3 regions of the Streptomyces sp. NPDC051214 genome follow, and region 2 is predicted to be linked to each of the others. Evidence: riboswitches for the same ligand, from Rfam matches in the RefSeq annotation. Region 2 holds a riboswitch; each other region holds the start of a gene.

Region 1 (4,364 bases), on a different contig from region 2:
CTGCTCCAGCGGACCACCGAAGGCGCTGCCCGGTGTCTCCAGGGCGATCGGTGAGCGCGGATCGGGACCGGCGACGACCGAGAGCAGCAGAGCCGCGTCGGCGACGGTGCGTGCCATCGGCCCCTGCACGGCCATCGTCGACCAGGGCGCGGAGTCCGGCCAGGTCGGCACCCGGCCCGGCGAGGGGCGCAGGCCCACCACGTTGCAGAACGACGCGGGGTTGCGCAGCGAACCGCCCATGTCGCTGCCGTCGGCCAGGGGATGCATGCCGCACGCGAGCGCGGCCGCCGCTCCCCCGCTGCTGCCGCCCGCCGACCGCCGCGGGTCGTACGGGTTGCGGGTCGCCCCGAAGACAGGGTTGACGGTGTGCGAACCGGCCGCGAACTCGGGCACGTTGGTCTTGCCGATGGTGATCGCCCCGGCGGCGCGGATGCGTTCGACGATCAGCTCGTCCCGGTCCGGGACGTTGTCGGCGAGGAGCGGCGTCCCGTAGGTGGTCCGGATGCCGCGGGTGTCGTGGGTGTCCTTGTGGGCGACGGGCAGTCCGTGCAGCGGGCCGAGCGCGGCGCCGCGCGCGGCGGCCTCGTCCGCGGCGCGCGCCTCCTCGAGCGCGCGGTCCGCCACGAGCGTCACGACCGCGTTCACGGGGTCGTTGACCTGCTCGATCCGGTCGAGGTGGGCCTGGACGACCTCGCGGGCCGACACCTCACGGGTGCGGATCCTGGCGGCGAGTTCGCGGGCGGTGAGGTGGACGAGCTCGGACGCAGTCATACGACGCTTTCGGCCGGGGGCGGTTGGAATCGCGACGAGGCGAAGCCTGCCCACGCCGTCCCCGCTTCTCACTCCCCACGTTACGTACGTCCTGTACATTTTTTACAGGAAGCCTTGGGGAGCAGCCGACCCCGGCGGAGGAGAGACGTGCCATGAACCGACCGTTCGCCCGTTATGTCTTGCCCGAGTTCACCGAACACTCCCGTACGGGCCGGCGGACGCTGGACCCGTACTCGAAGCTGCTCGAAGAGCGCATCATCTTTCTGGGGACGCCGATCGACGACACGTCGGCCAACGACGTGATGGCGCAGTTCATGCACCTCAACACCTGGCGCCCGACCGCGACATCGCGCTCTACATCAACTCCCCCGGCGGCTCGTTCAGCGCGATGACCGCGATCTACGACACGATCCAGTTCGTCACCTGCGACGTGGAGACGACCTGCCTGGGTCAGGCCGCGTCGTCGGCCGCTGTCCTGCTTGCCGCGGGCACCCCCGGCAAGCGGTTCGCGTTGCCCGGCGCCCGGGTGCTGATCCACCAGCCCTCGTTGGCCGAGCCGGTCCACGGCCAGACCTCCGACCTGGCGATCCAGGCCGACGAACTCCTGCGCACCCGCGCGCAACTGGAGAGGCTGCTCGTCCGGCACACCGGCCGGAGCGCGCGACGCGTCGCGGCCGACATCGAGCGGGACAAGATCTTCGACGCGGCGGAGGCGGTCGAATACGGCCTGGTGGACGGGATCATCACGAGCCGCAAGACCTCACTGCGCACCCCGGACGCGGGGTGAGCCGCCGATGCTGCCGCCCGAACTGCCCCCGCTGCCCGCACTCACCCGCGCCGAGGGCGAGTTGATCGACCGGTACCTCGAAGTGGTCGACCTGCTGGGCCGGATCAACCCCGCCCGCGCCTCTGACACCTACGGAGGACTGCGCGCCGCCCAGACCCTGGTCGGCAGCGCGACCGCCCTGCGGGACGCGCTGACGCTCATGCACCAGCGGGGCGAAAGTGCCGTCCACGCACCGACGCTGGCCCGTGCGCTGCGGGTGCTCGACGGAGAGCGGCGAGCCGGGCGGGTCACCTTGCCGCCCCCATCGGCCCCCTGAGCCCCCGTCACCCCGGGCCGCGAACTCCGTTGTGTCCGGGGCCGATCTCAAACGAACCAAACGGGCTACCTCATTCGGCGTAGACATTCGTCCTTTTTCGAGACGTCTTCAGTTGCGTCAGATGAGTACGCGTGGGCCGGAATTAGTCGTTCCGGTGCTGGTCGAACGATCGTCCGGCGCGTTCTCCGGCTCCCGAATCCGACCGTGTCCACCCGAACGGTTCAGCCGTGAGTAGCCTCACAAAACGCCGTTTCGGCTCGGTTTTCGACCCCATGTCGGGTCAAGATCCTCTCCGACGACAAGCCCCCGCCACAGCGGCGGGGCGGTCCGGGCGGACGCCGAGTCCTGCCGCCGCCCGGATGACCGGTCGACATCGGTGCATCGGCAGGAGTGGAGGACCCAGGCATGACGGGTCGGTCCGGAAGGTTCGGACAACGACCCTTGGGGTGAAGCCGCAGTACGCGGCCGGGCAACTTTGTCAGCCCGAATCCGACAGGTCATCCTTCACAGGCGGTTGACGAAGGGTTGCGCATGACTGCGCTGAATCATGTTCCGTCGCTGCTCACCAGGGTCGGATCCGTATCCGCCCTCACGCTCGCCGTCGTAGGCGGCACCCTCGTGGCCCCGGGGCTCACGTCGGAGGCGGAGGCCGCGACACACGGGACGAAGGCGCTCAAGATCGCCGCCTCCAAGAAGGGCTCTCCGTACCGCTACGGAGCCACGGGACCCCACCGGTTCGACTGCTCGGGCCTGACCCAGTACTCCTTCAAGCGCGCGGGCAAGAAGCTGCCACGCACCGCCGCACAGCAGTACAACAAGACCCGGCACGTCTCCGCGTCCAAGCGCGTCCGCGGCGACCTGGTCTTCTTCCACTCCGGCCGGAACGTCTACCACGTCGGCATCTACGCCGGTAAGGGCCGGATCTGGCACGCCCCCAAGTCGAACACCAAGGTGCGGCTCGAGAAGATCTGGACCAAGAGCGTCTCGTACGGCAGGGTGCGCTGATCATCCGTCAACGGCCGGAGGGCGGGGCGGCCCCCGCCCGGCCCTCCGGTCGGCGCGCCCGCCGGGCGTGGGGCGCGCCGGCGCGGATACTCGTGCGCCATGGCCGAAAACAACAGTGCTCCCGCCTCGGACGACCCACCGCGCAACGAGACGCGCTTCGAACGCGCCGACCGCAACTTCGCGGAGATCCTCCAGGAGCTGCGCGTCACGCAGGCCGGGGTGCAGATCCTCTTCGCCTTCCTGCTGACGCTCGCCTTCACCGAGCGTTTCCCCTCGCTCGACACGGTCCAGCGCGCCACATACGTCACCACCCTGCTGCTCGCCGTGCTCGCCGCGGCTCTGTTCACCGCTCCGGCGGCCGTGCACAGGTCGCTGTTCGGGCAGCACTCCAAGCCGCTGATCGTGCGGGTGTCCTCCCGCCTCGCCGGCATCGGTCTGGGCGTCCTGGTGTTCGCGGTCTCCGGCGCCGTGCTCCTGGTCGTCGACGTGGCGGTGGGCCGGACCGGCGGGATCATCGCGAGCGCGGCCACGCTGGTGGTGTGCGCGGGCCTGTGGGGGCTGCTCCCTCTTCTGCTGCGCCGTGCGCGTGACGACGAGGAATCGGAAAGCCCGGACGACGTCAGGTCGTCCAATCCTCGGTGAGAAGCACCGGCCCGAGCACGCCCGGCGCTCGCCGGCCGCGCCGACGAAGGCAGCGCGCGCATATCCTGAGTCTGCCTTGAGCAGCCGTGTACCCCCATGCCGCCGGGAGAGACCATGTACGACCCGACGCGGCTCGCCGCACTGGTGGCGGTCTCCGAGGCCGGGTCGATCACCCGCGCCGCCGAACGCCTCGGCTACACCGTGCCCGCCCTCTCCCAGCAGCTGGCCAAGCTCGAACGGGAGGCGGGCACCGCGCTCCTGGTACGGCATCACCGCGGGGCACGGCTGACCGGCGCGGGGGAGCTGCTGCTCGCGCGGGCCCGCCGGGTCCTGGACGAGATGGAGCAGGCCCGGCACGAACTGACCCGGCTCGCGGGCCTGAGCGGCGGCAGGCTGCGCGTGGGGACCTTCACCACCGCCGGCATCCATCTGGTGCCGCCCGCGCTGACCGCGTTCCGCCGCGCCCATCCGGACGTCGAACTGACGGTACGGGGCTATGAACCGCCGCTCGGCGTCGCGGCCGTGGCGGCGGGCGAGGTCGATGTGGCCCTCACGCACACCTACGAGCCCGGCGATCCGGTGGCGCTGCCCGCCTCCGTGAGTGCGGAGCCGGTCCTGGTCGAGGAGCTGGTCCTGGTGACCTCGCCGGGCCACGCGCTCGCGAGCTCCTCGTCGCGGCTGCCCCTGAGCGCACTCGCCGGGCAGCCGCTCGTCAGCATGGCGCCGACGCATGCACCCCGGCGGGGCGTGGAGTCCGCGCTCGTCCGGGCCGGCGCGACACCCGCGGTCCTGGTCGAGACGCCGGGCTACGCACTGGTGTGCGCGCTGGTCAGCGCCGGGCTC
Region 2 (4,364 bases):
GTGGGGCCGCGCACGCCGAACCGGCAGCCCTGACGTCGGGGGGTTGTCGCCAGGACCGCCGGGGTTCCGGGGTTGCTCATATGGACTGGTGCCTCAGATGGACCGGCGCCTCAGATCGACTGGCCCTTGCCGCGCAGCCACGCCGCCGGGTCGACCCCGGTGGAGTCGCCGCCCGGGTGGACCTCCATGTGGAGGTGCGCGCCGGTGACGTTGCCGGTGGCTCCGACGCGGCCGATGGTCTCGCCGGTGGTGACCTTCTGGCCTGCGCTGACGTTCATCGAGGACTGGTGGCAGAACCACACCTCGGTGCCGTCGTCGAGTTCGAGGACCGTGCGGTAGCCGTACGCCCCCGCCCAGCCGGCCTCCTTGATGGTGCCGGAGTGGACGGCCTTGATGGGCGTGCCCGTGGGAGCCGCGAAGTCCAGGCCGGTGTGGTAGCCGGAGGACCACATGGAGCCGGGCTGACCGAAGGTGCCGGTGAGGGTGTACGAGGCGACGGGCAGGGTGTAGCTCTTCGCGAGCTTGGCCAGGCGCTCGGCCTCGGCCTTCTTCTTGGCCTCGGCCTCGGCCTTCTTCTTCGCGGCGGCCTTCTCGGCGGCGATCTTCTTCTCGGCCGCGGACTGCTTGGCGGCGGCCTGTTCGGCGGCCTGCTTGACGGCGGCTTCCTCGGCGGCCTTCTGGACCGCGTCGTCCGCCTGGTCCTGCTGGTTCTCTGCCTGCTCCATGATGCGGGCCCGCAGTGCCTCGCCCGCGTCCGTGGTGCCCTGCTCGGTGTCGGCGGCGCTGAGGCCGGCGGCGCTGAGGGGCGCGGCGGCGGTCACCACGCCGTTGTCCGCGGAACCCGCGTCGGCCGAGTCGTCGGCTATCAAGGACCCCACGCCCGGAAGCGACTTGGCCTCCGGCAGCGAGTCCGTGACGGCCGAGAGGTCCGGCATCGCGATGGAGACCGGGGGCTTGCCGTCCTGCGCGGTGGCGATGCCGCCCGCGCCGACGGCGGCGATGACGCCTACGCCGAGAACCGTGGAGCTGCGGGCGAGCCCGCCACCACCCCGCTTGTGCACGCGGTGCCTGCCGCGGACGGGACGGATGGACTCCTCGGTGGGGTTCCATTCCTCCCAGGAATTGTCGTCGTACCCACCGAAATCGTCGTCATTCGGTACGTAAACGCCTTGGGGGGCAGGGCGGTTGGACGCCACTGGGGCGCACTCCTTTCCTTCCTTCTCGCCTACCGGGTTAGCTGACGGGTTCGGAGCAGGAAGGTCTCCTACGAACATCTGGCACGGATGCACAGATGCCCGATTCACCCCAATTAGTGGTTCCCCGGCTCCCTTTCGGGATTAGGCGCGTGCGCGCGGAGCCGACTCGAGTGACGGCTGGGACGACCGCGCTGCGTTATCGAACGTTAATAGACAGCAGGCCGGTATTCCAAGCTGTTCCGACTGATCGTTAACGCTCATGGCCCGTACTTATCGGGACACCGGGGGCCGGAACGGGGCGAGTTGACCCCACTTCTTCACACACCGGAGCTTCACATCTCCTTGACAGTACGTCAGTTGTTATGCGGAGGGGTGTCCTTCCGTCACGGCCGGTGACAGGGGCCGCCGCACCGCGAGCAACGCCATGTCGTCGGTCCCCCCGCCGCCGGTGTGCCGCCGCACTTCCTCGACGAGCGTCGTCAAGAGCGCGTCCGGACCACCCGGCCCCGGGAAGATCCGGCCGCCGAGCCGCGCCGCCGGGTCGTAGAACTCGCCCCGGGCGTCGCGCGCCTCGCAGAGCCCGTCGGTGTAGAGCAGCAGCATCGCCCCCGGCGGGAACTCCGTCTCGTCCGCACGGTCCGGCCAGGCCCCCAGCTCGCCCATCCCGAGCGGCAGCGCGGGCTCGGTGGCGGACAGGACGCACAACCGGCCGTCGCCGCGCAGGAGCAGCGGGCCCGGATGCCCGCGGTTGATGAGACGCACCAGACCGTCGCCGTGCGGGATCTCCGCGAGGACGGCGGTCGTGAACCCCTCGAAGGCGTCGAGCCCGTCGCGTCGTGTGCCCTCCCGCGCGAGGGCACGCTCCAGGCGCTGCGCCACGGCCTCCAGCGTGGCCTCCTGCTCGGCGGCCTCCCGGAACGCCCCGATCACCACGGCGACGGCCGCCACCGCGCCCATGCCCTTGCCCCGCACGTCACCGACGATGACGCGGACGCCGTGCGGGGTGTCCTGCACGGCGTACAGATCGCCGCCGATGAACGCGTCGGCCTCCGCCGCCTCGTACCGCGCCGCGATGTCGAGACCGCCGATACGGGGGTCCGGCTGCGGCAGTACGGCGCGCTGGGCGGCCTCGGAGATGGAGCGGGCGGACGCGAGCTGTTTGTCGCTGCGGCGTACGACGCGGTTGATGACGACGGCGAGGACGGCGACGGTCACCACCGTGATCAGTTCGGTGACGGCCTCGACGTCGGTCGTGGTGTTGGTCTTGAAGTGCAGGGCGAGCACGGCGGAGCAGGAGGCGGCGCCGATGAGGAGGGTGCTGAGCAGCGAGTAGAAGGGCGCGGCGATGAGCGGGGCCGCGGTGAACAGGGGCACGGCGGTGAACCTGGGCGGGGTCGAGACGTCGTACACGATCCCGGCGACGATGAGCAGCAGGGGAAGAGCCCGCACGAGCGCCCGCTCGTGCCGGACGTCGGGACGCTTGCCGCCCCCGCCGATTTCTCCTCGCTGCCCCACTCACTCAGGGTTCCCGGAGGGGCGGCGTGGGGCGACCGGTGTGGGCCGACCGGGTGAGCGACTTCCGTCGGGGCTCACGTCGGCGGAAAACACCGAAGGCCCGGATCCATTTCTGGATCCGGGCCTTCGGTCTTTAGTAGCGGGGACAGGATTTGAACCTGCGACCTCTGGGTTATGAGCCCAGCGAGCTACCGAGCTGCTCCACCCCGCGCCGTTGAATGCAACTCTACGCCATCAGGGGGAGTGAAAGCGAACCGGTTACGAACCACCTGGAAACGGAGCCTTTCAAGGGAGCCTTCTGAAGGGTCGGTCGCCCCCGCTCACACGTTCTCGGCGTGTGTCAGCGTCTCCCAGGCCACGAACAGGTCGTCCGTCCCCTCGGGCCGCTGCTCCTGGGTGAGCCTCTCCGTCTCCGGCAGGGCGAGCCGCAGCCGTTCCCGCAGGTGGTTGAGGCCGACCTCGGTGTCGGGCCCCATGTCGCGCCGCACCGTGCCGCCGCACAGCCAGTCCGGCGCCTTGGCGCCCAGCTGGTACCGGGAGTGGAATTCCAGCGCGGCCCGCAGCCGCTCCTTGACCTCGCCGTACAGGTCGACGCCCTGGTGCCAGGCGGTCTCGGCGATGTGCGCGGTGGCCGCGAGGGAGTAGCTGGCGTGCTTGAAGTTCCGGCAGGTCTCCTGGGAAAGGCCGTCGGCGAATGTCTTCTGCCCGAACCAGTACTTCTGGAGCTTCTCCGCGGTATTGATGCCGCTGCCCGCGGGTGACACGGGCAGCGGGCCGTCCGACTCCAGATAGAAATAGGCGGGCACGCGGGTCCTGAAGTGCGTCACCGCCTTCTCGAAGGACTCGTGGTCGTCGAGGAAGACGGCCATGCTGATGGTCGCGTCGGCCATCAGAAGATCCCAGTTGCCGTTGAAGTCGGCTGCGCCGTCCCGCACTTGGGGCAGGTAGGCGTTGCGCAGCATGCGCTCGAAGCGGAGGAGTTCGCCGTCGGTCCAGCCGTCGTAGGTGTACCGCACGGCTTCGGCCGCGCGTGCCCACGAGGAGGCGGCCCAGGCCGTCTGGAGCCCGGCGTTGGCCTCGGTATGCCGCGTGATCACCCGCGCCCAGGCGTCCATGATCTGCACGGCCTTCTCGGCGTGCGCGCGGTCGCCGGTGACGTTCCAGAGCAGGGCCTGCGTGTACGCGGCGATGGCGTCCTCACGCTCTTCGACGCAGCCCCGGCCCGCGCGGGCGCCGGCCGGGCACGCGACGACGGCGTACGGCTTGGCCGTGTAGTCGTCGGCGCCGTACCTGCTGTCCCGCATCCGCTCGAACGCCGTCAGCCAGGGCTGCTCGCGCGCCGCGACATGGGCGCGTACGCGGTCCAGCTGGGCCTTGCTGACGAGGACCCCCGGGTGCGCGAAGGCAAGCTCGGCGGGCCGAGCCCGGTCACTGGCTCTCCCACTCCCACTCCCGCCCCCGGACCCCCCGCAGGCCGCCGCGACCCCGACGAGCAACGGCACGAGCACCATCACGAGAGCCCGCCGTACGGAACCCATGCTGCACCTCCGGATCGGCCACCTGCCAGGCACAGCGTCACTCGCGAGGGCCAAGGGCGCAGTCGAGGCGGGTCCGTTCGGGCGACCGGCGGCGCGTGACGCCCTGGACCGGGCG
Region 3 (4,364 bases), on a different contig from region 2:
CGTTTAGCTGACGGTTCGTCAAGACTGTGACTTTCACGTGATCTCCGCTGCATCGACTTGTGACAAGCGTTCGACTGCCGCTACGTTCACCGACGACTCGGCATCCCGTGCCGCAGTCGTCGCTCCAGTCACGCGAAAGGCAACCGCATGCTCTCCGGCAATGGTCGTCACCGACGCCCCCGCCAGGCCCCGGCCCTGATCGTCGCGGCAGGAGTGGCGGGATCGGCCATCGCGATCCCGCTGCTCGGCGCCACCAGCGCGAGCGCGGCGGACACCGCCACATGGGACAAGCTCGCGGAGTGCGAGAGCGGCGGCTCCTGGAGCGCGGACGCGGGCAACGGTTACTACGGCGGGCTCCAGCTCTCGCAGCAGACCTGGGAGGAGTACGGCGGCCTCGACTTCGCGCCGAGCGCCGACCAGGCGAGCCGGTCCCAGCAGATCTCCGTGGCCGAGAAGGTCCTCGACGACCAGGGCCCCGACGCCTGGCCGAGCTGCGCGCCGATCGCCGGTCTCACCGAGGGCGGCGCCGCCGCCGACGTCGACCCGGGCGCCCCGATCACGACCATTCCCTCTGACGAGCCGTCGGAGTCGACCGGGTCCGGCGAGTCGTCGAAGCCGGGTGGGGCGTCGGATGAGCCCGACGCGTCGCCGAGCGAGTCGGCCGACCCCTCGGACAGCGCCGAGCCGTCCGGGAAGCCCGCCGCCGACGACGCGTCACGAGACAAGAATCACGACGAGTCGGGCAAGTCGGGTGAGTCAGATTCGGGCGAGTCGGAGGAGCCCGGCGACGCGACCAAGTCCGGCGACCCGGACAAGTCCGGGCGTGACGAGGCCACTTCGCCCGCCCCCTCGCCCTCCACCGGCGACGGCGAAGGCCGCCACCGCGGCGGCAGCGCCGACGACGAGGCGTCCGAAGGCTCCGCCCGCGAGGGTTCGGGCCGGCACGCCTCACGCGGCGACGAGCGCGAGCACGACGCCACCGACGGGACGTACACGGTCCGTTCCGGGGACAGCCTCTCGGTCATCGCCGACGACCTGGAGGTGGAGGGCGGGTGGACCGAGCTGTACGCCGAGAACGAGAAGTCGGTCGGCTCCGACCCCGACCTCATCCTTCCCGGTCAGAGCCTCGATTTGGGCGAAAAGTAGGGGTAGTTGGCGAGTCGCTTTGCGCTTGATGTCCCAATTGGCGCAAGTGAGACATGGGTCTCAGAAGCCCTGATCGTCTTTGAAATTCGGGCGATCGCATGTCTACGGTCGTGACCGCTCGCCACAGCGGGCCCCGCCGGTCGGTACGCCGAGTCCTGCCAACGGCCGTTCGGGAACAGTCGTCGCGTAAGCGCCGTAGGCAGGAGCGGGGGACCCAAGGTTTGCGCCGGGCCCGGCCGTTGAACGGCCTCGCGAGAGCGAGGCGGGAGACGGACGGGAACGGCTAGGGGTTAAGTCGCACTCAGGAAGTGCGGCCGGGCAACTTCATCGGCCCGAACCCGACAGCTCACCTCGCAGGCGTCGGTGAGGGGATCACTCATGCTGTTTTCCAGCAAGGGCAAGCACCGCCGCCCGTCCAAGGCCACCCGTGTCGCCACGCTCGCCGGCGTCACCGGTGTCGCGGTCGCAGCCCCGCTGATGGCGGCCGGCCAGGCCTCCGCCGCCACGAACTCCGAGTGGGACGCCGTCGCCCAGTGCGAGTCGGGCGGCAACTGGTCGATCAATACCGGCAACGGCTACACGGGCGGCCTGCAGTTCTCGTCGTCCACCTGGGCCGCGTACGGCGGCACCAAGTACGCGCCCACCGCCGACAAGGCCTCCAAGGCCCAGCAGATCGAGATCGGCGAGAAGGTCCTCGCGGGTCAGGGCAAGGGTGCCTGGCCGAGCTGCGGCGTCGGCCTCTCGGGCGCCTCCAACGAGGGTGGCGGTGCGCAGGAGAGCGCCCCGCAGCAGACCCAGGAGCAGCCCAAGAGCCAGCCCACGCCGCAGACCGAGCAGCCGCAGCAGGCCGCTCCGAAGGCCGAGGCCGCCCCGAAGGCCGAGTCCAAGAAGACCGTCGAGACCCCGACCGGCGAGACGGTCAAGAAGGGCGACGGCGAGTACAAGGTCAAGAAGGGTGACACCCTCTCCAAGATCGCCAAGGCCGAGGACGTCAAGGGCGGCTGGCACAAGGTGTACAAGCTCAACGGCGACATCATCGAGAACGCCGACATGATCTTCCCGGGCCAGCAGCTCCACCTCAGCTAAGCGGTAGCTGCCGCCCCCCCACCCCGCCCCGGTGCGCGTATCCCCCGTACGCACCGGGGCGGGGGTATGTTTGTTCCGTTCGGAAACTTTTTGCTCTCGGTTTGTCCACAGGACGGTCGCTCGGCTGGCTCTTGTCCGGGAGCCGGTTAGGCTCGTGTCCGCGAGGCAGGCGTCTCGCGTACCCGCGTCACATCCCAGAAGGAGATGCTCGTGCCGTCCATCGACGTCGTCGTAGCCCGGGAAATCCTGGACTCCCGAGGCAACCCCACGGTCGAGGTCGAGGTCGGCCTCGACGACGGCAGCACGGGTCGTGCCGCCGTTCCGTCCGGTGCGTCCACCGGTGCTTTCGAGGCCATCGAACTCCGTGACGGTGACCCCAACCGTTACATGGGCAAGGGCGTGGAGAAGGCCGTCCTCGCCGTCATCGAGCAGATCGGCCCGGAGCTCGTCGGGTACGACGCGACCGAGCAGCGCCTGATCGACCAGGCGATGTTCGACCTCGACGCCACCGACAACAAGGGCTCGCTCGGCGCCAACGCCATCCTCGGCGTCTCGCTCGCCGTCGCGCACGCCGCGTCGGAGGCCTCCGACCTCCCGCTCTTCCGCTACCTCGGCGGCCCGAACGCGCACCTGCTGCCCGTTCCGATGATGAACATCCTGAACGGCGGGTCGCACGCCGACTCGAACGTCGACATCCAGGAGTTCATGATCGCGCCGATCGGCGCCGAGTCGTTCTCCGAGGCCCTGCGCTGGGGCACCGAGGTCTACCACACGCTGAAGAAGGTCCTGAAGGACAAGGGCCTCTCCACCGGCCTGGGCGACGAGGGCGGCTTCGCCCCGAACCTGGACTCCAACCGCGCCGCGCTCGACCTCATCCTCGAGGCCATCAAGCAGGCCGGTTACGTCCCCGGCGAGCAGATCGCGCTCGCGCTCGACGTCGCCGCGTCCGAGTTCTACAAGGACGGCTCGTACGACTTCGAGGGCAAGTCCCGCTCGGCCGCCGAGATGACCGAGTACTACGAGGAGCTCGTCGCCTCGTACCCCCTCGTCTCCATCGAGGACCCGCTGTTCGAGGACGACTGGGCCGGCTGGAACGTCATCACCGAGAAGCTCGGCGACAAGGTCCAGCTCGTGGGCGACGACCTGTTCGTCACCAACCCCGAGCGCCTCGCCCGTGGCATCGAGGAGAAGTCGGCCAACGCGCTCCTGGTGAAGGTCAACCAGATCGGCTCGCTGACCGAGACCCTCGACGCCGTCGAGATGGCGCAGCGCAGCGGCTTCAAGTGCATGATGTCGCACCGCTCCGGCGAGACCGAGGACGTCACCATCGCCGACCTCGCCGTCGCCACCAACTGCGGCCAGATCAAGACCGGCGCCCCGGCCCGCTCCGAGCGCGTCGCCAAGTACAACCAGCTCCTGCGCATCGAGGAGATCCTGGACGACGCCGCGGTGTACGCGGGCCGTTCGGCGTTCCCGCGCTTCAAGGGCTGAGGCTGAACAGCTCAGGTGCTCGGCTCCGCTGAGTAGATACGTACGTCCCCGTACTCGGTCCCGTACCGTGTGCGGGGACGTTCGTACGTATCGGGGAGGCGGCACACATGGCCGTGAAGGACCGCGACCGGTTCTCCACCGCGACCAGGCTGCGGCTGCTCGGCGAGCAGACCGCGGAGCGTGTCTACCGCTCCCAGACCAAGCGCCAGGCGCGCCGCTCCCGGCTCACGGGACGCGCCGCGCTCCTCGCGCTCGTGCTGTGTTCGCTGGTCGTCGCGCTCGCCTACCCGATAAGGCAGTACGTCTCCCAGCGCGCGGAGATCGCCGACCAGCGCAAGGAGCAGGCCGAGCGCCGCGAGCACGTCGAGCGGCTGAAGGACGAGAAGGCCCGCTGGCGTGACGACGCGTACGCGGAGCAGCGCATCCGGGACCGGCTGCACTATGTGATGCCGGGCGAGACCGGCTACACGGTGATCGATCCCGAGGCGGCGAAGAAGCAGCGCACCGACCAGGGGGCCGCCGCCAGGCCCTGGTACTCGAACGTCTGGGACGGCGTCGACAAGGCGGACCGCCCGAGCGACGACGGCTGAGCCCACAAGACTTCTGACGACTGAGCCCCACAGAACTTCTACGGAACCGAT

What was found. A riboswitch is a leader RNA that binds a small molecule or an ion and turns the genes downstream of it on or off. The one in region 2 is predicted to bind cyclic di-AMP.
Region 1: it holds a riboswitch for cyclic di-AMP, as region 2 does, so the genes downstream of both, AB0M70_RS01115 (C40 family peptidase) here and AB0M70_RS38605 (M23 family metallopeptidase) in region 2, are expected to answer to the same signal.
Region 3: it holds a riboswitch for cyclic di-AMP, as region 2 does, so the genes downstream of both, AB0M70_RS19650 (transglycosylase family protein) here and AB0M70_RS38605 (M23 family metallopeptidase) in region 2, are expected to answer to the same signal.

What each region holds. Positions count from the first base shown of each region.
Region 1 covers NZ_JBFBAT010000001.1:229,835-234,198, forward strand. Annotated here, with positions in the region: gene AB0M70_RS01100 (amidase) at 1-771, opposite strand, end outside; partial or broken gene AB0M70_RS01105 (ATP-dependent Clp protease proteolytic subunit) at 924-1,558, shown strand; gene AB0M70_RS01110 (hypothetical protein) at 1,566-1,874, shown strand; cyclic di-AMP (ydaO/yuaA leader) riboswitch at 2,211-2,402, shown strand; gene AB0M70_RS01115 (C40 family peptidase) at 2,406-2,879, shown strand; gene AB0M70_RS01120 (DUF6328 family protein) at 2,979-3,521, shown strand; gene AB0M70_RS01125 (LysR family transcriptional regulator) at 3,636-4,364, shown strand, end outside.
Region 2 covers NZ_JBFBAT010000021.1:87,789-92,152, reverse strand. Annotated here, with positions in the region: gene AB0M70_RS38605 (M23 family metallopeptidase) at 111-1,196, opposite strand; cyclic di-AMP (ydaO/yuaA leader) riboswitch at 1,208-1,354, opposite strand; gene AB0M70_RS38600 (PP2C family protein-serine/threonine phosphatase) at 1,557-2,693, opposite strand; tRNA gene AB0M70_RS38595 (tRNA-Met) at 2,849-2,922, opposite strand; gene AB0M70_RS38590 (alginate lyase family protein) at 3,032-4,249, opposite strand.
Region 3 covers NZ_JBFBAT010000007.1:106,107-110,470, reverse strand. Annotated here, with positions in the region: gene AB0M70_RS19655 (transglycosylase family protein) at 148-1,146, shown strand; cyclic di-AMP (ydaO/yuaA leader) riboswitch at 1,328-1,521, shown strand; gene AB0M70_RS19650 (transglycosylase family protein) at 1,525-2,232, shown strand; gene eno (phosphopyruvate hydratase) at 2,443-3,723, shown strand; gene AB0M70_RS19640 (septum formation initiator family protein) at 3,831-4,313, shown strand.